4 regions of the Hafnia paralvei genome follow, and region 1 is predicted to be linked to each of the others. Evidence: predicted binding sites of a transcription regulator. Region 1 holds the regulator's gene; each other region holds the start of a gene.
The links. The regulator CRP, encoded in region 1, controls carbon source genes, mostly activating them, when cyclic AMP is high. The targets are predictions, from matches to a motif close to ATGTGANNNNNNTCACAT.
Positions count from the first base shown of each region.

Region 2: the regulator CRP is predicted to act here: its motif matches at 1,925-1,942, upstream of rhaB (rhamnulokinase).
Region 3: the regulator CRP is predicted to act here: its motif matches at 3,064-3,081, upstream of cdd (cytidine deaminase).
Region 4: the regulator CRP is predicted to act here: its motif matches at 1,378-1,395, upstream of K9N75_RS14960 (ABC-F family ATPase).

Region 1 is NZ_CP083737.1:4,347,869-4,353,852, forward strand. Features, by position in the region: gene K9N75_RS20180 (hydrolase) at 1-460, shown strand, start outside; gene K9N75_RS20185 (YheU family protein) at 457-693, shown strand; gene K9N75_RS20190 (DUF4153 domain-containing protein) at 801-2,648, shown strand; gene K9N75_RS20195 (phosphoribulokinase) at 2,684-3,553, shown strand; gene K9N75_RS20200 (OsmC family protein) at 3,619-4,026, opposite strand; gene crp (cAMP-activated global transcriptional regulator CRP) at 4,356-4,988, shown strand; gene K9N75_RS20210 (YccS/YhfK family putative transporter) at 5,032-5,984, shown strand, end outside.
Region 2 is NZ_CP083737.1:1,381,529-1,387,512, reverse strand. Features, by position in the region: gene rhaR (HTH-type transcriptional activator RhaR) at 1-774, opposite strand, end outside; gene rhaS (HTH-type transcriptional activator RhaS) at 909-1,730, opposite strand; gene rhaB (rhamnulokinase) at 2,120-3,541, shown strand; gene K9N75_RS06510 (L-rhamnose isomerase) at 3,538-4,794, shown strand; gene rhaD (rhamnulose-1-phosphate aldolase) at 4,819-5,643, shown strand; gene fucO (lactaldehyde reductase) at 5,720-5,984, shown strand, end outside.
Region 3 is NZ_CP083737.1:1,623,092-1,629,075, forward strand. Features, by position in the region: gene sanA (outer membrane permeability protein SanA) at 1-31, opposite strand, end outside; gene K9N75_RS07660 (NAD-dependent malic enzyme) at 210-1,907, opposite strand; gene cdd (cytidine deaminase) at 2,122-3,006, opposite strand; gene K9N75_RS07670 (CidB/LrgB family autolysis modulator) at 3,207-3,899, opposite strand; gene K9N75_RS07675 (CidA/LrgA family protein) at 3,899-4,306, opposite strand; gene K9N75_RS07680 (MFS transporter) at 4,443-5,654, opposite strand.
Region 4 is NZ_CP083737.1:3,187,768-3,193,751, forward strand. Features, by position in the region: gene K9N75_RS14960 (ABC-F family ATPase) at 1-1,359, opposite strand, end outside; gene K9N75_RS14965 (amidohydrolase) at 1,549-3,417, opposite strand; gene K9N75_RS14970 (antibiotic biosynthesis monooxygenase) at 3,445-3,987, opposite strand; gene K9N75_RS14975 (hydrolase) at 4,056-4,697, opposite strand; gene K9N75_RS14980 (LysR family transcriptional regulator) at 5,076-5,984, shown strand.

The DNA of each region.
Region 1 (5,984 bases):
CTCATATCGGTTAGAACAGGGCTTTTCACGCGTCTACCAAAACTATCTCCTTGGGCAACTCAAGCAAAATGCTCAGCGCAAATTAGAGCGTTACCCAAATACATTACCACTCGATCTAAAAGCGCTAAAAAACCTGAAACGCATTCGCGATTTTGACGACGTCATCACCTCTCGCATTCACGGCTTTGATAACGCAACCGACTATTATCGCCGCTGTAGTGCGTTACCTTTACTCCCTAGAATAACCGTGCCGCTGTTGATCATTCATGCCAAAGACGATCCGTTTATGACACCAGAAGTGATCCCTCGTCCTGAAGATTTACCGTCTAATATTGAATATCAGCTTACCGAATTTGGTGGACACGTTGGCTTCATCAGCGGCAGTTTTAAAAAGCCTCAGATGTGGCTCGAGCAACGTATCCCTGCTTGGTTAGCCCCACATTTGGAGAAAGCACAGTGATTATTCCTTGGGAGAATTTAGCAACGGATACGTTGGATAGCCTGATCGAATCTTTTGTGCTGCGAGAAGGCACTGATTACGGTGTCCACGAGAAATCGCTGACGCAAAAAGTTGAAGATGTCCGCCGCCAGCTAAAGAATGGCGAAGCTGTTTTGGTGTGGTCAGAGCTGCATGAAACGGTCAATATCATGCCGAAAGGGCAGTTCCGTGATACCCCAGAAGAGTATGAGTAGGCTTCCGCTATAAGCCTTAGTAAAACCAATAATAAGTATAGGCATCCAAACGTTATGCTTAATTTGTGGTCAAAAAACCTCACTTTACGCAATAAGGAGAATCATGGATGTCTCTACTCGCAGCACATCATAGCAAGACCCAAGTCTCGCCCTCTGACCTACCGCTCAAAACGCGCATCGTCATTGTTTTAGTCTGTCTCATTCAAGGATGTTTGCTTTATTTATGTAACCACTTCAGCGATCGCGAGTGGATGATCCCCCATAGTTCAGCGCTGCTTTACACACAAGTTTTATCGGGCTCTCTGCCCCTGATCTTCGTGCTGTCTGTGAATACTCTACGAGACAAAATATTGTGGAAAGCCCTGCTGGCCTATACCGCCATATTCGTGGCAATGACAGCTTGGATAAAATGGAATGATGTAGGAGTAAGAGATTACGGCAGTCTATTCGGAACGTTTTATCTCGCGTTATTCCTTATGGTGTTTGTTACCCTTCCATGGTTACAGGCACGAATAAATAATCCTAGCTCTTCCATCGACTACTCTGAACTGCACGGTAATATATGGAAAAACACCATTACCGCCGTGCTAACCTTGCTGATTTCGGGTTTGATGTGGGGGATCTTGTCGCTGGGAGCGGGTCTATTCAAACTGATTGGCATTGATTTCTTTTATGAGCTCTTTTTCAGACATGAAATATTCATGTACCTTGCTAACGGTCTGATTGTTGCCATTGGCGTTCTCATTAGCCGCACCCATCCAAAATTAATCATTACCGTACGTAACCTTTTATCTCTGATGGTAAAAGGCCTACTACCTCTGCTATCGTTTTTCGCTCTGATTTTTATCTTCAGCCTCCCGTTTACCGGTATCGATGCGCTAACCGATAAATGGTCGTCTGCAACCACATTGCTAACCACCATGTCTCTACTGTTAGCCCTGCTGGTCAATGCGATATATTTGAGTTCCGATGGCATAGATAAAAAACCGTATCCAAATTTAATCCGCTATATCATCAACGGTTCCCTGCTTGTTTTGCCGATCTACGCGATACTGTCCACCTATTATTTGGGCCAGCGCATCGTACAATATGGCTGGACTCCCGATCGACTCAGGGCTTCAGTCGTTGTCGGCCTCTCTCTTTGCTTAACCCTTGCCTATGCAAGCGCCGTGGTTCGCAAAAATAACATCTGGCTGCACTCGCTTGGCAGCATCAACAAAAAAATAATGTGGCTAATCGCAGTGATTGTGGTTCTGTGCAACTCTCCGATCATCGATCCTTATCGCATTAGCGTGAACGACCAAATGAATCGATATTCCACAGGAAAGGTATCTCCTGATGATTTAGATCTCATCATGCTACGTTTTGACAGCGGCCGCAGAGGCAACGATGCGCTACAGGCGCTACGGTCTGATATCAAATTTGTCAGCGCTCCACGGCGTAAACTCAAGCTGGAGAAAACGCTATTACAAACCACTCGCTGGGGATCCTATGGCGATGATGATAAAAGACCCTATGCGGCGTTTACACCAGGAATAGCACGCAAGAACATTCAGCTGGCGGTCGGAACACCTTCACCAGAATCAACGTGGTGGGAATCTTTGCCAAACGATCTCGGCCGAGGAAATGACATTGGCGATTGCTATTTAATCGCTAACGCTTGTGTTGTCACAACGTTAGATCTGAATAATGATGGGAATAAAGAGCATGTACTGTGCAATTTCAGCGATCCCAAAGAGCCTTTCTGCCAAGTTTATACTTATAAGAAACAGGGTTGGGTCATTGCTGCTCATATCCGCTTTAACGATAGAGATACTTTGGACAACAACACACTGGATGCCGCTAAGATTAAAGACATCATTCTCGGCGGTCAGTTAAAAGCCGTGCCAAAAGAGTGGAGCGATATCCAAATTCAGGATACAACCATAGATGTAAGTTATTACGATTTACGATAAACCGTAGCCCCCCAACCACCGGAGCCGTGTTAATTATGTCAGCGAAACACCCGATCATTGCCGTGACCGGCTCCAGTGGAGCCGGCACTACCACCACCAGCGTAGCCTTCCGCAAGATCTTTCAACAGTTCCATCTGAAAGCCGCTGAGTTGGAAGGCGATAGTTTCCACCGGTATACCCGCCCAGAAATGGACGCTGCAATCCGAAAAGCCCGCGAGCAAGGGCGTCATATCAGCTATTTCGGCCCCGAGGCCAATGACTTCTCTTTTCTCGAACAAAGCTTTATCGAATATGGTCAGCATGGTCGTGGGCGCTCGCGTAAATATCTGCATACCTACGATGAAGCCGTTCCCTACAATCAGGTTCCCGGCACATTCACGCCGTGGGAACCGTTGCCAGAGCCGACAGATGTTTTATTCTATGAGGGATTACACGGCGGAGTCGTCACGCAGCAACACAATGTGGCTCAGCATGTCGATTTACTGGTCGGCGTAGTGCCCATCGTTAACCTTGAGTGGATTCAAAAACTGGTGCGCGATACCGGTGAGCGCGGCCATTCACGCGAAGCCGTGATGGATTCCGTTGTTCGCTCTATGGAAGATTACATCGGCTACATTACCCCCCAGTTTTCCCGCACGCATATCAACTTCCAGCGCGTACCAACGGTTGATACCTCTAATCCTTTTGCCGCTAAAGCGATCCCTTCGTCAGATGAAAGTTTCGTGGTGATCCATTTTCAAGGGTTAGACAATATTGATTTCCCCTATCTACTCGCGATGCTGCAAGGATCGTTTATCTCGCATATTAATACGTTGGTGGTTCCGGGAGGGAAAATGGGGTTAGCAATGGAACTGATCATGACGCCGTTGGTGCAACGGCTTATCGAAGGGAAGAAAATCGAATAACAACGTGTTACGCAATATCAGGCACCTTGGCACAAAACCACCGGTGCCTGATGAAGTGAATCAAATTACTCCACCACGATAGTTTCAAAACTATGGGTAATGTTAACGGCTTGACCCAACATCAACGCAACAGAGCAGTATTTTTCCGCAGAAAGCGCAACGGCGCGCTCAACGGCTTTATCCGTAAGGCCTTTGCCCGTGACAATAAAATGCAGATTGATATGGGTAAACAAGCGCGGAGCTTCCTCGCGACGTTCAGACGTCAATTTGACTTCACAATCGCGCACGTCCAATCGTCCTTTCTGTAAAATGGAAACTACGTCAATGGCACTGCACCCCCCTGCTGACATCAATACCATTTCCATTGGGCTTGGCGCTTTATCACCAGCGTTTCCGTCCATAAGAATCTGATGTCCTGAAGCCGATTCGCCCAGAAAAGTCATTCCTTCAACCCATTTCACTCGTGCCTGCATGTTTATCGCCCCTTTGGTTAAATTCTGTCATCAGACTACGCTTTCTGTAAAAAACAGGCAATCCGAGGCCTCACTTCTGATGCTGAAGCGAGACAACACGAGACACCTGAACAAAGCTGTGCTACAAACTATGCCGAAATGGATCTTTATGGATTGAAACGGGTATAGATCAATAACTCTAGGAAACAATTACCTTAGCCTATTACTCTATATCTCGATTATGCAGTGCTATAACAAGTTAATAAGCAAAGCCCCGTGCCACAATAAGCACACTGTCTGGATCAGTATCCCGATATTAGGGCCGCGATAACAACAGAGGATAATAGCGAATGGTTCTCGGCAAACCGCAAACAGACCCGACTCTTGAATGGTTCTTGTCTCATTGCCATATCCACAAGTATCCGTCCAAAAGTACCCTGATCCACCAAGGCGAGAAGGCGGAAACCCTGTACTACATCGTTAAGGGATCCGTTGCAGTATTGATTAAAGATGAAGAAGGTAAAGAAATGATCCTTTCCTATCTTAATCAGGGCGACTTCATTGGTGAACTGGGCTTATTTGAGGAAGGACAAGAACGTAGCGCTTGGGTTCGTGCAAAAACAGCCTGTGAAGTTGCTGAAATTTCTTACAAGAAATTCCGCCAACTGATTCAGGTTAACCCAGATATTCTGATGCGCCTTTCTGCTCAGATGGCTAGCCGCTTACAGGTTACCTCTGAAAAGGTGGGCAACCTTGCGTTCTTAGACGTGACTGGCCGTATTGCACAGACGCTGCTGAATCTGGCAAAACAGCCAGATGCCATGACTCATCCAGATGGTATGCAGATCAAGATTACTCGTCAGGAAATCGGCCAGATCGTTGGCTGCTCCCGTGAAACCGTTGGTCGCATTCTGAAGATGCTGGAAGATCAAAATCTGATCTCCGCGCACGGAAAAACCATCGTCGTTTACGGCACTCGCTGATAAATGATGCCCGTGTAGCATCGCTGCACGGGTTTCTTTCATTATGTGGCGGCGGTTTATCTACCACCCGGAAGTCAACTATGCACTGCGTCAAACGCTGGTGCTGTGCCTCCCTGTTTTATTTGGCCTACTGACCGGCAATCTACAGCTTGGTCTAATGTTTTCTTTGGTACCAGCCTGCTGCAACATTGCAGGGCTCGATACTCCTCATAAGCGCTTCATCAAACGATTAATCGTTGGCGGCAGCCTATTCGCGTTTTCCAGTTTCTTGTTACAACAATGCCTGCTATGGCAAATTCCGCTGCCGCTTATCATGCTTGGGCTTGCGTTACTGCTCGGTGTTAACGGTGAGATCAGCCCCCTACACGCTAGGCTTCTTCCCGCAGCACTCGTCGCTTCGATATTTACGCTAAGTATGGCTGGAACAGTTCCCATCTGGCACGGGCCACTGCTGTATATTGTTGGCACCATCTGGTATGGCGCTTTTACTTGGTTCTGGTTTCTCTTATGGAAAGGGCAGCCGATCCGAGAAAATCTCAGCCAGCTCTACACGCAGCTAGGCGACTATATGGACGCCAAATATAGCTTGCTAACTCAGCATATCGATCCAGAAACGGCCTTGCCGCCGCTGCTACAGCGCCAGCAAAAAGTGATGGACTTAATTACCCAGCTCTACCAACAAATGCACATGTTATCTCTGGTGCATAATCCTGAGTACAAACGTCTACTGCGCTATTTTCAAGTTGCATTGGATCTTCAAGAACATATTACCGTTAGCTTATCTCAGCCCGATGAAGTGCAAAGCCTAGTCGCCAAAAGTCAGGCTGAAGCTATTTTGCGCCGCAACGCTCAAGTCATATCAGAGAGGCTCAGAACGGTGGCTGGCGATATTCTGTATCACCGCTACCCCAAACATTTTTCGATGGATAACGAGCTAGCCGCGCTGGAAAAGCTGGCTAATCAGCACCCAGATAACCCCGTTGGAAAGTTTTGCTA
Region 2 (5,984 bases), 1.8 Mb from region 1:
ATAATTGCTGTCTTCAAATCCACAGCGTGTGGCGATTTCACTAATGCGATACTCACTGCGTCGCAGCAGTCGCTTAGCCTGACATAAACGTAATTGACGTAGATAATGGCTAATTGTCATACCGGTTTGTTGGCGGAAAAGCTGTTTAAGTGAACGTTCAACCAACTTATGCTCAGCACAGAATGCCGCTAAATCGAAATGATTGTCTAACCCACCTTGCAAGGATGCCATCAGCAGATCAAGCTGTTCTCCCGCAGGGAGTAAATGTGCACTTTCAGCAGTATAACGGTAACGCTTGAGCACAATGGCGAGTTGCAGCAATAAAGCCTCGGTGAGTTGCATAGAGAGCGCATCGTTTTTACGACTTTCCTGCGTCAGCTGAGCAATAATGGGTCGTGCCTGCGCTAATCCTCCCGTACTCAAACGCCAATGATTCTGGCGCGTCGTTTCATCAAAGGGCGGTAGCAGAAGATTCCACTGTGCATTCAGGCGCAAACGTTCTGGGCAGTAGATAATATTATCCAATACCAGTTCATTAACAGACTCATAGCTATGGCAATCGTCAGCGTTGATATAAAAAATATCTCCGCAGGTAATTCGATAAGGACGATCGTTAAGAATGTGTAGCCCGTTGCCGCGCCACACAATAACAATCTCACAGAATTGATGGGTATGTTCAGCAAATACCTGCTGCGGGTAGCGATCTGCCACAGCGACAGGCATCTGTTCGGATGGTAGATAATCCCGACTTTCGAGCAATAATAGCTTACCCATCTCCTGTCTCCACTCTTAAATAGCCGGACAGTATGACAAAATCTTCAGCAACGTACGTTGACGGCTTTCTCTATTCCACATATCTGTTCTTTATGGTTTCTGCATAAAAAACCACAAAGTCAGATTGTAGAAAGCTATGACTGGCAGCGTAACGCCCGCGGTGATTGGTCAAACTCGCGTTTGAATAAGGTAGAGAAATGATTGCTGTCACCGAAACCGCACTGGTAAGCGATATCCGTTATGCTGTTATCACTGTGACAAAGCTGATGTCTAGCCTGTAAAAGCCGCAGTCGAGTGAGATAACGCTGTGGTGTCATGCCTGTATGATTTTTTAGCTGGCGATGTAACGTTCTCAGCGGTAAAGAAAAACGATCGGCTAATTCTGACCATTCCACTGACTCCGCATAGTGGTCTTGTAGCCAATCGAGCAACTGACGTAAACGCCCTTCTTGGTCATCACCAATTTGCGCTGAGCAGCCTTGCCAAAGCTGTACAATTAGCTGCATAAAAACGCTTTCATGTAAGGCGATATCTTCGGCTCGTTCGCTGTCTGGCGCCTGCTCTAACTTCGACATTAAGACTTTGACCTGCTGCAATACCTGCTGGCTGATTCTCCAATGCGAAGGGTAAACGCCGTTACGCTCGCTCGGCAAAAATTGTTCAACACCTGACAAAAATTTAAATGCATCCGGTGAACGAAACAGGACATTGGTTAAAAACAATCCATCCGTATGCTCAAACAAATGGCGGTCATGGTCACGGACAAAACATACACATCCGCTGTTAAGCGTGTAAGGATTACCATTAAATACATGTACGCCAGCGCCCTGTTCCACTATAACGATTTCATAGAAATCATGATGGTGCTCAGGAAACTCAGGCTGCGGTGCTCGCGGCTCTATCGCGACGGGCGCATAGCCGGAAGAGAAAAAATCAATGCTGTGCAAAACAGTCATGGTCTACCTCCTCATCGTCTCGGGTATCAGCACTGGTTACTTCTCCAGCACTTCTGTATTGCGATAGTAGAAGAAGGCGCCAATGCGAACCTTAAACTTTTGACGCCAAAACCACTTTAAGCGCGCATTTATTTAAGAAAACGTCGCCAATATTTAGAAATGCGGCGAACATCACAGGGCGATCTCTCTAAGATATGTGACCAACTTCACTTTCACCTTTGCTGTATTGCCAAAACCAGTATTTCATTGGCATTCATGAGAAGGTGTCCTCCAAAGCAAGTTTTTACACTGGCCGTCATTGATTAATAAGATTGTTAAACGACGGACGGTTCCACATGACCACACGCCATATTGTCGCAATTGATCTTGGTGCCTCAAGCGGGAGGGTCATGCTAGCCAGCTACCATCTCGGCACTCAGAAGTTGACTCTCAAAGAGATTCGCCGTTTTGCTAACCAGCTAGTCTCACGCGATGGTTTTGATACTTGGGATCTCGATAGCATTGAGCGTGAAATCCTCGCAGGGCTGACACAAATCGATGCTGAAAAAATCTTGCTAGACAGTATTGGTATCGACACTTGGGGTGTCGATTATGTGCTGCTTGATGCCAACGGTGAGCGTGTCGGACACCCCATAGCCTATCGCGACAGCCGAACCCATGGCGTCATGACTCAGGCACAGAAAACGCTGGGGCACGAATTTATCTATCAACGCACCGGTATCCAATTTTTACCCTTTAACACGATTTACCAACTGCGAGCTCTCAGCGAACAACAGCCTGAGGTATTGGATCGTGTCGAGCATTTGTTGCTGATCCCTGACTATCTGCACTATCGACTGACAGGAAAAATGAATTGGGAATACACCAATGCCAGCACCACTCAACTGCTCAATATCAATACCGGTGATTGGGATACCGATTTGCTGAACTATGCCGGTATTCCCGCTCGCTGGTTTCAGAAACCGACTCAGCCAGGCAACCGCGTCGGCTATTGGCATAGCCCTAAAGGGCAAAACGTGCCGGTCGTCGCCGTTGCAACACATGACACCGCTAGCGCGGTAATGGCAACGCCAATACAAGATCCTGACGCAGCCTATCTTAGCTCGGGCACATGGTCACTGATGGGGATCGAGAGTGTCACACCGTTCACTGATAACGCGGCGCTACAGGCTAATATCACCAACGAAGGGGGGACTGAAGGTCATTATCGAGTCCTCAAAAATATTATGGGTTTGTGGTTGCTACAACGCGCGACGCAGGAGTTGCACGTTCAATATCTACCTGACCTCATCGCTGAAGCCGCTTTACAGCCAGCACAATATTTTCTGATTAACCCCAATGATGAACGTTTCATTAATCCAGACAACATGTGTTTGGAAATCCAGAATGACTGCCGTGAACGTGGAGCGCCGGTTCCTGAAACCCCAGCCGAATTAGCACGCTGCATTTTCGACAGTTTAGCCAATCTCTATCAACAGGTGGCGAAAGAACTCGAAGAGCTACGCGGCAAGCCGCTCCGCCACCTGCATATCGTTGGTGGCGGCAGTCAGAATCGTTTTCTCAATCAGCTATGTGCTGACCTATGTAATCTAGACGTCACCGCGGGCCCCGTTGAGGCCTCCACATTAGGCAATATCGGTTGCCAGCTCATTGCGCTAGGCGACGTGGCTAACGTGGCTGATTTCCGCCGCATCGTTGCGCATAACTTCCCTTTAGAACATTTCATCCCCAACCACCCGCATTCTTTATCCGCGCCACAGACTCACAGTGGTGCGCAAACCTCTGCCCAATTCAAAGGAACTTGTGTATGACCACTTTAATCGATCAGGCTTGGGAACTGGCAAAGCAGCGTTTCAGCGCCGTTGGCGTCGATGTTGAAAATGCATTGAAAACGATGGAGCAACTGCCTGTTTCCATGCACTGCTGGCAGGGCGACGATGTCGCCGGTTTTGAAAACCCAGAGGGCTCGCTAACCGGCGGTATTCAGGCTACTGGTAATTATCCGGGTAAAGCACGTAACGCCGCTGAACTTCGCTCTGATTTGGAAATGGCGCTCTCGCTTATTCCTGGTCCAAAACGCCTTAATCTGCATGCGATTTATTTAGAGTCTGACACGCCGGTTGCTCGAAATAAAATCGAGCCTCGCCATTTTGCTCATTGGGTTGAATGGGCGAAAAAACACCACTTAGGATTAGACTTTAACCCTTCCTGTTTTTCTCATCCGCTCAGCGCAGATGGGTTCACGTTATCATCCTCCGATCCGGAAATACGTCAGTTCTGGATTGAGCATTGCCAAGCCAGCCGTCGTATTTCTGCCTATTTTGGCGAGCAGCTAGGCACTCCGTCCGTCATGAATATTTGGATCCCTGACGGGATGAAAGATACACCGATTGACCGTCTGGCTCCGCGTCAACGTTTAGCTTCAGCGCTGGACGAAGTCATCTCAGAAAAACTCAATCCAGCTCATCATATCGATGCCGTTGAAAGCAAGCTGTTCGGCATCGGCGCTGAAAGCTATACCGTCGGCTCCAATGAGTTTTACCTCGGTTACGCCGCGAGTCGTCAGACAGCCCTGTGTCTGGATGCGGGACATTTCCATCCCACCGAAGTGATATCAGACAAAATCTCCAGCGCCATGCTGTATGTACCGCGCCTGCTGCTGCACGTCAGTCGCCCTGTTCGCTGGGATAGCGATCATGTGGTGTTGCTCGACGATGAAACACAGGCCATTGCCAATGAGATCGTGCGTCACGATCTGTTTGACCGTGTGCATATCGGTTTGGATTTCTTCGACGCTTCCATTAACCGCATCGCAGCGTGGGTTATCGGCACACGCAACATGAAAAAAGCCCTGCTACGCGCGCTGTTAGAACCGACCGAGCATCTACGCAAGCTGGAAGAAAGCGGCGACTACACAGCGCGACTCGCGTTGCTGGAAGAGCAAAAATCACTGCCATGGCAGGCCGTATGGGAAATGTATTGCCAGCGCAATGATGTTCCCGCCGACGCTCGTTGGTTGAATGCCGTTCGTGAATATGAAGAACAGGTTTTGTCTCAGCGTTAGTTATTGAAAATAAGGAATAAAACTATGCAATCCATCATCGACTCTTGGTTTGTTCAGGGGATGATTAAGGCCACCAGCGATATGTGGCTAAAAGGTTGGGACGAACGCAATGGCGGTAATGTCAGCCTGCGTCTTTTAGAAGAAGAAGTGGCGCCGTTTCGCGCTGACTTTAATGCTCAACCGCGCTGCGTTGAACTGACACAGCCAGCAACAGAATTGGCAAACAGCTGGTTTCTGGTCACCGGTTCAGGGAAGTTTTTCCGCAATGTGCAAATCGCACCGGAAGAAAATCTGGTGCTATTACAAGTCAGTGCAGATGGTATGGCTTACAACATTCATTGGGGACTGACTAAAGGCGGGTTACCGACATCAGAGCTCGCCGCACATTTCCAGTCACACATAGTGCGCATGCAAGTCACCGGCGGCGATAACCGCGTCATTATGCACTGTCATGCCACCAATTTAATTGCACTAAGTTACGTACATGACTTAGACAATGCCAAATTCACCCGCCTTTTATGGGAAGGCAGCACCGAGTGTTTGGTGGTGTTCCCTGATGGGATCGGCATCGTACCTTGGATGGTACCAGGCACCGATGGTATTGGCGCTCAGACCGCAGAGCAGATGCGCGAGCATGGATTAGTACTCTGGCCATTCCACGGCATTTTCGGCAGCGGCCCAACGCTCGACGATGCTTTTGGCCTAATTGATACCGCCGAAAAATCAGCGGAAATCATGGTGAAAGTACTGTCTATGGGCGGAAAAAGACAGACCATCTCCACCCAAGAGCTCATCGCATTGGCGGCACGGTTTGGTGTTACGCCAATGGCCGCCGCACTCAAGGATTAAGCGCTAGAAAGACCGATCGCATGCGCCTCTTTTCGGAGGCGCATCATAACGGTTTTTCATTTTCAGGAGCAATATCATGAGCTTTATGTTGGCATTACCCAAAATTAGCTTGCACGGAAACGGCGCAATCAGCGATATGGTTAAGCTACTCAGCGACAAAAAATGGGGAAAAGCCCTGATCGTCACAGATGGCCAATTAGTTGAAATGGGACTGTTAGATGGCCTGTTTGATGCCATGCAACAGCACCACCTCTCCTACGCTTTATTCAAAGATGTTTATCCTAACCCTACCGAAGAACTAGTACAGGCGGGCTTTAAAGCTTATCAACAAAATCAGTGCG
Region 3 (5,984 bases), 2.0 Mb from region 1:
TTAAAATACCGTATATCAGTCGTCTCCACATGATGATGCCTGCTGCGTCCGTTGTCGTTGTTAAATACGAGGCTACTTTACCCGCCAAGACGACGCAAGCAATCTGAAGAGGATTTTCCTAGCTTGATGATTTTTTGAACGGAATGGTACAAACGCAGCAATTATGCTGCGCTTGTACCCACTTCGTTGGCGATCTTTTACGCGAAAGGTTAGAACGATGTGCGTTTATAGATGCGGTATTGCGGTTGCCAGAAATTGCTTTCAATGGCTTGCAGCAAGGCTTCATCTGATGTCAGAACCGCAACGCCTTGAAGCTGTGCTTCTTTAGCAACTTGGAAAGCAATGGAGCGGGAAACTTGCTGGATATCTTTGATATCCGGCAGCAGCGCGCCTTTGCCTTCCAGAGCTAGAGGAGAGCAATCAGCCAAGGCTCGGCTTGCTGCCATCAACATGCCATCGGTGACACGTTTTGCTCCCGAGGCAAGAACACCTAGACCTATACCTGGGAAGATATAAGAGTTATTGCACTGAGCAATAGGGAAGAGTTGCTCTTTATAGCTCACAGGGCCAAATGGGCTGCCGGTCGCAACCAGTGCAGCACCGTCGGTCCAGTTGATAATATCTTCTGGGCGCGCTTCTACGCGTGAAGTTGGGTTCGACAGCGGCATCACAATTGGGCGTGCGCAGTGGCTGTGCATTTCACGGATAATCTCTTCGGTGAAAAGACCTGGCTGACCTGATACACCAATCAAAACCGTTGGTTTCGCGTTGCGCACCACTTCCAGCAGTGATATCGCGTCGCTTTCAACATTCCACCCAGCCAGTGAGGCGCTTTTTTGCACCAGCTTGCTTTGGAATTCCAGCAGGTTTGGCAGTTTATCTGTCAACAGGCCAAAACGATCTACCATGAATACGCGTGAACGTGCTTCATCATCGCTAAGTCCTTCAGATTTCATCTGAGCGATGATTTGCTCTGCGATCCCACAGCCTGCAGAGCCTGCGCCGAGGAAGGTGATGGTTTGATCGCGCAGCTGACTACCGGCGGCGCGGCTAGCAGCAATTAAGCTCCCTAGCGTTACGGCGGCGGTGCCTTGGATATCATCATTAAAACAGCATAGTTCATCGCGATAGCGATTCAGCAACGGCGTAGCGTTTTTCTGAGCGAAATCTTCAAACTGCAACAACACGTTTGGCCAACGACGCTTCACGGCCTGAATGAACTCATCGACGAAAGCGTAATACTCATCACCTGAAATACGCGGGTGACGCCATCCCATATACAGGGGGTCATTTAGACGCTGTGGATTGTTAGTTCCGACATCTAGCACGACAGGTAGCGTGTAGGCAGGGCTAATCCCGCCGCAGGCGGTATAAAGAGACAGCTTACCGATAGGAATCCCCATGCCGCCGATGCCTTGGTCACCCAAGCCGAGAATACGCTCGCCGTCAGTCACAACGATCACTTTAACGTTCTGTTTAGTGGCGTTTTGCAGCATGTCATCAATGCGATCGCGATTTGGATAAGAGATGAACAGGCCGCGCGCACGGCGGTAGATGTCAGAGAAATGCTCACAGGCTTCACCCACCGTTGGGGTGTAGATGATCGGCATCATTTCACTCAGATGCGCGTCAAGCATGCGATAAAACAGGGTTTCGTTGGTATCTTGGATATTGCGCAGATAGATGTGCTTATCGTTATCGGTTTTAAAATCGAGGTACTGACGGTAGGCGCGTTCGGTTTGTTCTTCGATAGTTTCTACAGCTTCAGGTAACAGGCCATGCAGGTTGAAGTTACTCCGTTCTTCTTCACTAAACGCACTGCCTTTGTTCAGCAAGGGAAACTCTAGCAGGATAGGGCCAGCGTAGGGGATGTATAACGGGCGTTTACTTTCGTATTCCAATTCCATGAGTAGCACTCTTATATGTCTATTGGTCGGGCGGTATATTTATCTGAGAGAATAATACGTCATGCCGTCGATCCTAAGAGATACTATAAAGTTGTTCAATGGTTGTTATGAAAAGATGACATAAAGCTGGAGAAGTGAGAACTACGTAACAATTTTTTACAGGATTTCGCGGGAAATAAAGACGCAGAGCCGAATGGCTCTGCGAGCAAGCGGTTTAAATTTGGGTGTGTTCGACCCGAGTACAACCTAACGCGTTTAGCGTTGCTTGGGTGGCATCCCACTGTGAGAACATCGTGCTTTTAGTTTCAACCAATACAGCACGACGGATCTGCAACACATCTTTGCCGGACACGTTCATCAAGATCAGTGCCGCCTGAAGCGGAGGCAAGCTTGGGTTGAACGCGGCATTTTCAGCATAGCGACCGCAGTAAACGTTGCCATCTGCTGCTTCCAGCGCCACGCCGCTATAGGCTTGGCTGTATGGCGCATGGCTGCGGTTTGCCGCATCCAGCGCAGCTTGGGCCAGTACATCATCGCTGGCCAGTGACAGATTGTGATCTTCTTCATCCATCAACAGCGTTTTGATATCCAGATCGCGTGGCCCAAAGGCATCTGGCAGGTAATGCCCTAGCGTCGCTGGCTGGCGACCCGGTAAATGAATCGCTAGCTGAGTGCCGGTATTTAGCTCGTTCATAAACTGGCGGCAGTGGCCGCAAGGCGTGTAGTTGACGGTAATGGACGCCAAGGCTTTTTCGCCGCGTAACCATGCGTGGGTGACTGCGCATTGTTCAGCATGAATAGTCTGCTGCATAGGGGCGCCCAAAAACTCCATATTGGCACCGAAATACAGGTTGCCGCTAACGCCGCGGGCAACTGCACCAACGTAGAATTTAGATATTGGCGCTAATGAGCAGGCCGCGGCTAAAGGTAGCAGGGCAAAAGCGAGTTCGCTGTCGTTCATGCCGGTCGCTTGTTTCAGGGTTTCAACCTGAGAAGCCGTAATGACAGCATGAAAATCGGCGTGATTAAGAATGGGTGAGAGCGCCGCCTGCAAAGCGGCTGGCAGTTGGCTGAATGCCGCGTCATAACGTGCGTGCATGGGGGAGCCTCTTAGTTAGTTACGGGAGAGTATTCTAGGCAAGCGATTGGCTTGTTTATGTGATTTTTATCACTATTTTGATGTAACGGATGTAATGATTATAAAAAATGAGAGATGTATCGCAGGGTTTTTGTGACTTTTGCTTCTTTTTCCACACTCTCACCGCAATGTGAAACGATGAGAGAGCGGAAAACTGTATTTTAGCTAAAGAGATGAATCAGGATGGGGAATAAAAAGGGGGCTAACAGCGAAGTGATTATCCCGCAGATAACCAGAGCTAATGAGCTGAATGCGCCTTCCTGAAAATCCATCTCAGCACAGCGTGCGGTTCCCAATGCGTGTGAGGCCGTCCCCATGGCTAACCCACGTGACGCCTTGGTGCTGATTCTCATCAGGTTTAATAGCATATGACCAAACACGGCGCCCACAATACCAACGAAAATAACGCAAACGGCGCTGATGGCTGGAATGCCACCAATTGATTGGGCGACAGCCATCGCAATCGGTGTAGTGACTGATTTAGGCAATATCGAGGCGGCAATTTGTGGTGTTGCCCCCATCCATAGCGCAATGACGGTGCCGGAAACCATCGCAGTAACACTCCCAATAAAACAGATAGTGATAATGGATTTCCAACGCGCGCGAATCTGGTGAATCTGTTCATAAAGCGGGAATGCTAAAGCCACTACGGCAGGTTGCAACAGGCTATTAAGCGTAGAGCTCCCCGCAAAGTAATGTTCATAGGGAATATTCAATGCTAATAGCAATGGAATAATAATCACCATTGAAACTAGCAAAGGATTTAATAACGGCATGTTGAGCTTTTGCGCGATGCGACGGGCACCGAAAAAAACCAACAGCGTTAGCGGCAATGACCACCAAATATAAGCCATTACTTTTCCTCCTCGCAGCCGTCTGTTGTCTCACCAATGATACGTTCACGATGGACCATATGAGAGCTATAGGCGACGACAACCATAATAACCAACGTGCTGATAAGGCATGACACGACGATAGGACCGAACTGCTTGACGACTACGTCATAATACTGCATCACACCGACGCCGATGGGCACGAACAGCAGCGCCATGTAGCGGATTAAAATGTTACAACCGGGCTTAACCCATTTTGCCGGCATAATCTGCGAGGCTAGGAGGGCGAATAAAATCAGCATGCCAATAATGCTGCCGGGGATGGTGATTGGCAGCAGCGTCGAGATCGCATTACCGGCGAATAAACACAGGTAAATTAATATGAACGCTCTCAAATACTGCCAGCAAACTGAAATTGCTTTTGACATCTGTGAATACCTAAGAAAGAAAACGCATTCATCATACAATTAAATTCAGAAATGTGCTACCGATCACATCATGAAAACAAGTTATCGTAATCATGCCATTTATGAAGGTTTATCTATCGAAGACGTAGCACTGGGATCAACCTTCAATGTGTTGGACAGAGGCACCGGAAAGTCGGTAGCCGTACCAGAAGAAGCCTAATCCCAGCAGCGAAACTGCCACTAGCACATAGAAAAGCGTAGTAGGTGGGGCGAAAGATAACAAAAATCCGCACAGGATTGGGTTCACGGCGCCACCCAAATTCCCCAGATTTTGTACTCCGTAGTAGCTCCCTTTTAAATGCGGAGGGGCAATAAAGTCGATAAACAGATATTCGACGGGGATAACGATCACTTCTCCGAGCGTGAAAATTGCCATTGCAACCATCCACATAGGAATGGAGCGATCGGCCAGTGCGAACCCCACTAAGCCAAAACAGAAAAATAGTGTGCCTGCGGTTAGCCAGCGAAGCAGGTTTTTATTATTCATATTTCGACTGAGCAGGTACTGAAGACAAATCACTACGCTGGCGTTCACCGTCATGACGGAGCCGATCACCTGATAGGCAAACTGTGCGTTGCTGACGGTAATCAGATACTGAGAAAGATAGCCGGTGAATTGACCTGCGACCACGGCTCCCATTGTGCTACCGAGGGTGAAAAAGATTAGACGGCGATCGTGGCTTAGGATCTTAAATGTGGCGCTAAAGTTTAAGCGTTGTTCGGTAAAAACGGTATCGCCGTTATTGGGCGGCAAGCCATAGCCATCAAGACGCAGCCACAGGGTAAGACCCACGAAAAAAGCCAGCATGCCAGAAAGAAAAAAAGGCAGCATGGGGTAATAAGAGGCGGCAAATACGCCGAGCGCAGGGCCTACCGCCCAGCCAACATTGACCAGCGTGTAGTTCATTGAAAAACCACGGATGCGTTCGCTTACCGGAAGCCATTCCGCGAAGCAGGCTTTGATGGCAATGCTAAAAACAGAATAGGCGGCGTGTAGCAAGGCAAGTACGGGTACCATCCACCACACGTTACCCAGCCAAGGCATTATGCAGAATGTCATGGCGAATAGCGCAATGCTAAGGATCATCAGGTGGTGTTTGTTAAATTTATCGACTAAGTATCCACCATAGAAGCTGCTCACAATGCCTATGGCGAGACTGATCCCTAAAATTAATCCAACGCTTTCAGGTTTTAAATGAAAATGCTCGGTCATATAGATAGTGATAAAAGGTAGGGTGATAGCACGACCAATAGTTAATACCAGTGATGATATTAGTAGCAGGGTAATTAATGGCGGAAATCCTTTCAGTCTCATGTATTGATTTCTTATTATGTGTAGTTTTACGAATGATGAAGCCGGTGACGAGCGCTATAATTATGGAGTGTATTAGAAAAATTCTAATCAGCTAGGGTAAACAATAAATTCAGTAAGTTATTTATAATTTGTGGCTTATTTGATGATCAATAACTGTCAAAAACCAGAAAGCATAAAGAAAATACTGCTTCAAAAAGTGATGGTGTAAAAGGTTTCAATGGCAATCCATTACCATTGGTTTTCGATACTAGCTTAAGTTACTTAGATGCGACAAGAAACTGCTGTGACCACTCATTAACTTGATTTTTATAGATGAATTTTATT
Region 4 (5,984 bases), 1.2 Mb from region 1:
CATCAACTTGCCAAACAGCATACGGCCCTTTTCACCACCGGACAGCACTTTCACTGATTTCTTGATGTCGTCTTGGCTAAACAGCAGACGCCCTAAGTAGCCGCGCACCACCTGCTCGTCATCATTCGGCTGTTTCCACTGGCTCATCCAATCAAACAGCGTCAGATCTTCAGCAAATTCACTTTCATGATCCTGTGCGTAGTAACCGATATTGGCGTTTTCAGACCACTTAGCAAAACCCGTGTCTGGCTGCAGTTCGCCCACCAGCGTTTTCAGCAAGGTTGATTTACCCACGCCGTTAGTACCTAAAACGGCCAGCTTGTCACCCACTTCCAGCAGCATTCTTAGGTTTTTAAACAGCGGACCATTGTCAAAACCTTTGCTCAAGCCATCAATTTCCAACGCATTACGGAACAGCTTTTTGTCTTGCTCGAAGCGAATGAAAGGGTTCTGACGGCTAGACGCTTTAATTTCATCCAGCTTAATCTTATCAATTTGGCGCGCACGAGAAGTTGCCTGCTTAGACTTAGATGCGTTGGCGCTAAAGCGACTAACAAATGATTGCAGCTCGGAAATTTGTGCTTTTTTCTTGGCGTTATCAGACATCAAACGCTCACGCGCCTGTGTTGCCGCCGTCATATATTCATCGTAGTTACCTGGATATACGCGCAGTTCGCCGTAATCCAAGTCGGCCATGTGCGTACACACCATATTCAGGAAGTGACGGTCATGGGAAATGATAATCATGGTGCTGTTACGTTCGTTCAGCACGGTTTCCAGCCAACGGATGGTATCGATATCCAAGTTGTTGGTCGGTTCGTCGAGCAACAGAATATCTGGGTTAGAAAACAGCGCCTGAGCCAATAGCACACGGAGTTTCCAACCCGGAGCGATTTCGCTCATCAAACCATAATGCTGTTCAACAGGAATACCCACGCCCAGCAGAAGTTCACCGGCGCGAGACTCTGCGCTATACCCATCCATTTCACCATAAACAACTTCTAGATCGGCGACTTTATAGCCTTCTTCTTCAGTCATTTCTGGCAGTGCATAGATGCGATCGCGCTCTGATTTCACGTCCCACAATTCAGTGTGGCCCATGATAACGGTATCAATAACGGTATAATTTTCGAATGCGAACTGGTCCTGACGCAGTTTACCCAGACGCTCGTTCGGATCTAGGAAGACATTACCGCCGCTTGGTACCAGATCACCGCCGAGAATTTTCATCAGCGTGGATTTACCGCAGCCGTTTGCTCCGATAAGACCATAGCGATTACCTCCGCCAAATTTGACGGAAATGTTTTCAAACAACGGCTTACTGCCGAACTGCATCGTGATGTTATTGCTGATTAACAAGACTAGTACTCTTAACAAATGTGATTTTGGGCACATTATGCCATAAGTTGGCGCTTTTATCGCCCTTGAGAGCAAGATGGAAAAGGAGATAATGAAAATAGGGGTATGTCGTGTAGGAAGGCAAGGTAGCGGCATCTAGCAATGAATACCGCCACCTTCAGCAACATCTTGAGTTACAAGCACTTCAAGTCAGAATGAGAAGCAGGAGCAGCCTAAAGCGCCCCAGAATGCCTGCTCGTCTGACACTGGGATCGCTGATTTACGCGCTTTATCATGTGAGTGACCGTGTACACCACATGAACCGCAACATTGATGGGTTTGCGCCATCACGCCCGTTTTATTAGCAACCGGAGGAGCCGAGCGGTAATGTCCAGGCACGCTCACAACCGGCGACCATTCTGGCACAACCGGAATCGGCGGCGGGGCTAGCGGAGTAAAGGCGCCTGCGGCGTATACCACTTTACCATCCACGATGGTCATCACGGATTCAATGCCCTTAATGGCTTCTTCTGGAACACTAAAGAAATCCTGAGATAGCACGACCATATCCGCTAACTGCCCAGCCTGAATCCGACCTTTTTTGCCTTGTTCATTGGAAAACCAAGCGCTACCGGCAGTCCATAGCTCTAACGCAACGTCACGCGATAAGCGATTGTTATCATCGTACATCGCCATCCCCCCCACGGTGCGACCAGAGACCAACCAGTACAACGCAGTCCATGGATTATAACTGGCTACTCGCGTTGCGTCGGTTCCCATCCCCACAGGAACCCCCATCTCCAACATTTTGCTAATTGGCGGAGTTTGTTTCACTGCATCCATGCCATAGCGCTCAGCAAAGTACTCGCCCTGAAACGCCATACGATGCTGTACTGCAATGCCGCCCCCCAATGCTTTGACACGTTCAATATTTTGTTCTGTGATGGTCTCTGCGTGATCAAAAATCCAGTGCAGATCGCTGAACGGGATTTCACGATTCACTTTCTCAAACACATTCAGCATACGCGAGATAGATTCGTTGTAAGTCGCGTGTATCCGGAACGGCCAGCGATTCTCAACCAAATGGCGAACTACACGCTCCAATTCATCTTCCATGTCTTCCGGTAAATCAGGGCGCGGCTGTAGGAAATCTTCGAAATCTGCCGCTGAGAATACCAACATTTCACCTGCGCCATTAGCACGATAAAAATCACTACCTTGCCCCGGCGTCAGCATATCCGTCCATTTCTGGAAATCATCCAATTCTTGCTTAGGACGCTGCGTGAACAGGTTATAAGCAATGCGTACGGTCATCTGTTTTTCGTCATGTAACTGCTGAATGATTTCGTAATCTTCTGGGTAGTTTTGAAATCCTCCCCCAGCGTCAATCGCACTCGTCACCCCCAAACGGTTTAACTCACGCATAAACTGACGAGTGGAGTTGACCTGCATCTCCAACGGGAGTTTCGGGCCTTTCGCTAAAGTGGCATACAGGATCATCGCATTGGGCTTTGCAATTAACATCCCAGTTGGGTTGCCTTTTGCATCACGTACGATTTCCCCTCCCGCTGGATTCGGCGTGTCCTTAGTGTATCCCACGGCTTTTAACGCAGCGCGATTTAGCAATGCGCGATCGTAAAGATGTAACACAAAGACGGGAGTATCTGGCGCGGCTTCATTGAGTTCTTCGATCGTTGGCATGCGGCATTCAGCAAACTGAAACTCTGTCCATCCTCCCACAACCCGCACCCACTGTGGTGACGGCGTGCGATCGGCCTGCTCTTTCAGCATACGTAGCGCATCAGCAAGGGAAGGCACCCCTTCCCAACGCAGTTCGAGGTTATAGTTTAAACCACCACGAATCAGATGTAAGTGGGAGTCATTTAAACCAGGGATAACGGTATGACCTTTTAAATCAACAATCTGAGTGTCATCACCAGCAAAGCTCATCACTTTGGCTGTGCTGCTGGCGGCCAGAATTTTTCCGTCCTTAATGGCTACGGCATCCACCAGCGGATTTTCACGGTCAAGCGTATGAAACTGACCATTAGTGAGTATCAGTGAAGCGTTTTGAGACATAAGTCCTACTCCTATCGCGAAGATCGGCTATTTCTTCAGCCAACCAGCAAATATTCGGGTAACCAGCGGCATCCACATAAACACCACCAGTCCTACGACGCAGGCATCATTGATCAGGTGCAATGCTAAGGAGCCTTTCAACGTGGGAAATAGAGTTCCTGTCACCCTCGGCACCAGATTTGTGCTGGGAAAAATGACAAGCAGCGTTATTAGGAACTGCTTCCACTTCTTCGGTTTCTTTACCGTTGGACTGCTTGGCGTAAACCAAAATTCAGGCTCAGTGCGCACCTCATAATGCTCAGCCTGTGCCAAAATCGGGGCGATTTCGGCCACCAGCGTTTTACGCTGCTCCGAGTTTATCCATGCATAAAGGTTATCCAAGGTGTCAAAACGAATCACAATGTTATAAGCATCGCTGCCCGCAGAGGGCCTAATAACATGCACTCCCAAATGCCCCTGAAACTGCTGAGCGGCAGGCATAATGCGTGCGAGCCACTCCTCGTAGCTTTTTGCTTGATTAGGTTGCAGGTTATGCGTAATAGCCAAGGTAACGGTATTGGTTGCTGACATTTCGGGGCATCCTGAGGGAAAAAGTGGGATCTCGGCGGGAACATCGCCCGCCGCAGGTTGCAGTGAGTTTACGCTTTACGTTCTGGAGCCCCATGCACCAAAGTGTAAGCATAATCCACGCCCATGCCATAGGCACCGCTGTGCTCACGCACTAAGTCCATTACGGCATCGTAGGTTTCTTTGCGCGACCAATCACGTTGGTATTCCAGCATAACCTGTTGCCAAGTTACGGGGACTGCACCTGCTTGTACCATACGTTCAACGGCACGCTCATGGGCATCAACAGATGTTCCCCCTGAAGTATCTGTTACAACATAAACTTCAAAACCTTCCTCTAAAGCCATCAGTGCTGGAAACGTTAGGCATACCTCAGTCCACAACGCTGAAATAATTAATTTTTTGCGCCCCGTAGCTTTCACAGCTTCAACAAAAGCCTTATCTTCCCATGAATTCATGGAGGTACGTTCAATAGGCTTAATGTCAGGGTGAACAGCTAGCAATTCTGGCCAAATATAGCCACTGAAGCTTTTGGTTTCGACCGAGGTATAAATCGTTGGAACATTGAAGATCTTACCCGCTTTAGCCAATGCAACTGTATTATTTTTCAAGGTTTGACGGTCAATATTAGCCACACCAAATGCCATTTGCGGCTGGTGGTCTATAAATATCAAAGTGGAGTTTTGAGGATCGATTAATTCACGAATTGACATAAGGCATCCTTAATTATCATTAGGTTAGAGTGTACACGCGTACTCTCTGTGAACAGGGTTCATCCTAAACGTTTCATAAGAATGGTTGATAGCTAGAATTTTCTAACAACTCATTAAGTTATTTTATGTTGAGTAAAATCTTATTTATCATTATCGAACTAATAGTATTGTTGATATTTTTCACTTTACCTATTTTAATTTCCCTAAAATCTCTTTATAAAGAGAACATAGCGCTATACATGGCAGTAACCCATTGGTAGAGTTAACGTTAATTAAGCATTCCACCCCAAAAAGAAATTTCCTAGATTTACTCCCAGTAATGCAAAACTTAATATTTACGTATGCTAGGATTATTTTTAGTAATAGTAGAAGGTCACGATGCGAGTAAATTTAGATGTTCTGCTGATTCTGGATGCGCTGGAAAAGCACGGCAGTTTTGCAGCAGCTGCAGAATCCCTCTTCAAAACCCCCGCAGCACTCAGCTATATGGTGCAAAAGCTAGAAAGTGATCTCAGCATCAAACTACTGGATCGTTCTGGGCATAGAGCCAAATTTACCGATACAGGTAAAGTCGTTCTAGAGAAAGGTAGGGTACTTCTTAGTGCCGCACGCGATCTAGAAAAACAAGCAATCCAAATTGAATCCGGATGGGAAAAAGAGCTCACTATCGCTATCGATGGGTCTTTCCCATTTCATTTGCTGCTGCCAATGATTGAAGAGTTTTATCAGCTTGGGTGTCTAACCCAGCTCAGATTCACTCATCATACTCTTTCAGGCTCATGGGAACAGTTAACGCAAAACGACGCAGATATTATTCTCGGCGCCATCAATGAACCTCCCACATCGACAGAGTTCTCTTATCGTATGCTAGGCATGCTTGAAAATGTGTTTGTCGTATCCCCCGCACATCCGCTAGCTAAAATTGATGAATCACTTGATCCGACGATGATTGGCACACATCGCGCTATTGTTATCGGCGACACAGCAAAATTCAGTACCGGTCAAACGACAAATTATTTGCAAGAGCAAGAACGAATGGTGGTTTATGATTTCAATCATAAATTGCTGGCGCTGATTTCAGGTTTAGGCTGCGGTTTTATGCCACGCCATATCGTTGAACCTTATTTAAAAAGCGGAGTGCTAATAGCCAAGCAAACGACATCTAGTCGCCAAAAAGATCTCGCGTATTTAGGATGGTGTAATACCTCAGAAGGGATCGCCTCTCGCTGGTGGCGTGAAAAAATTCTAAACAGCGAACTCATCCAGCATATGTACAGCTACGACTAA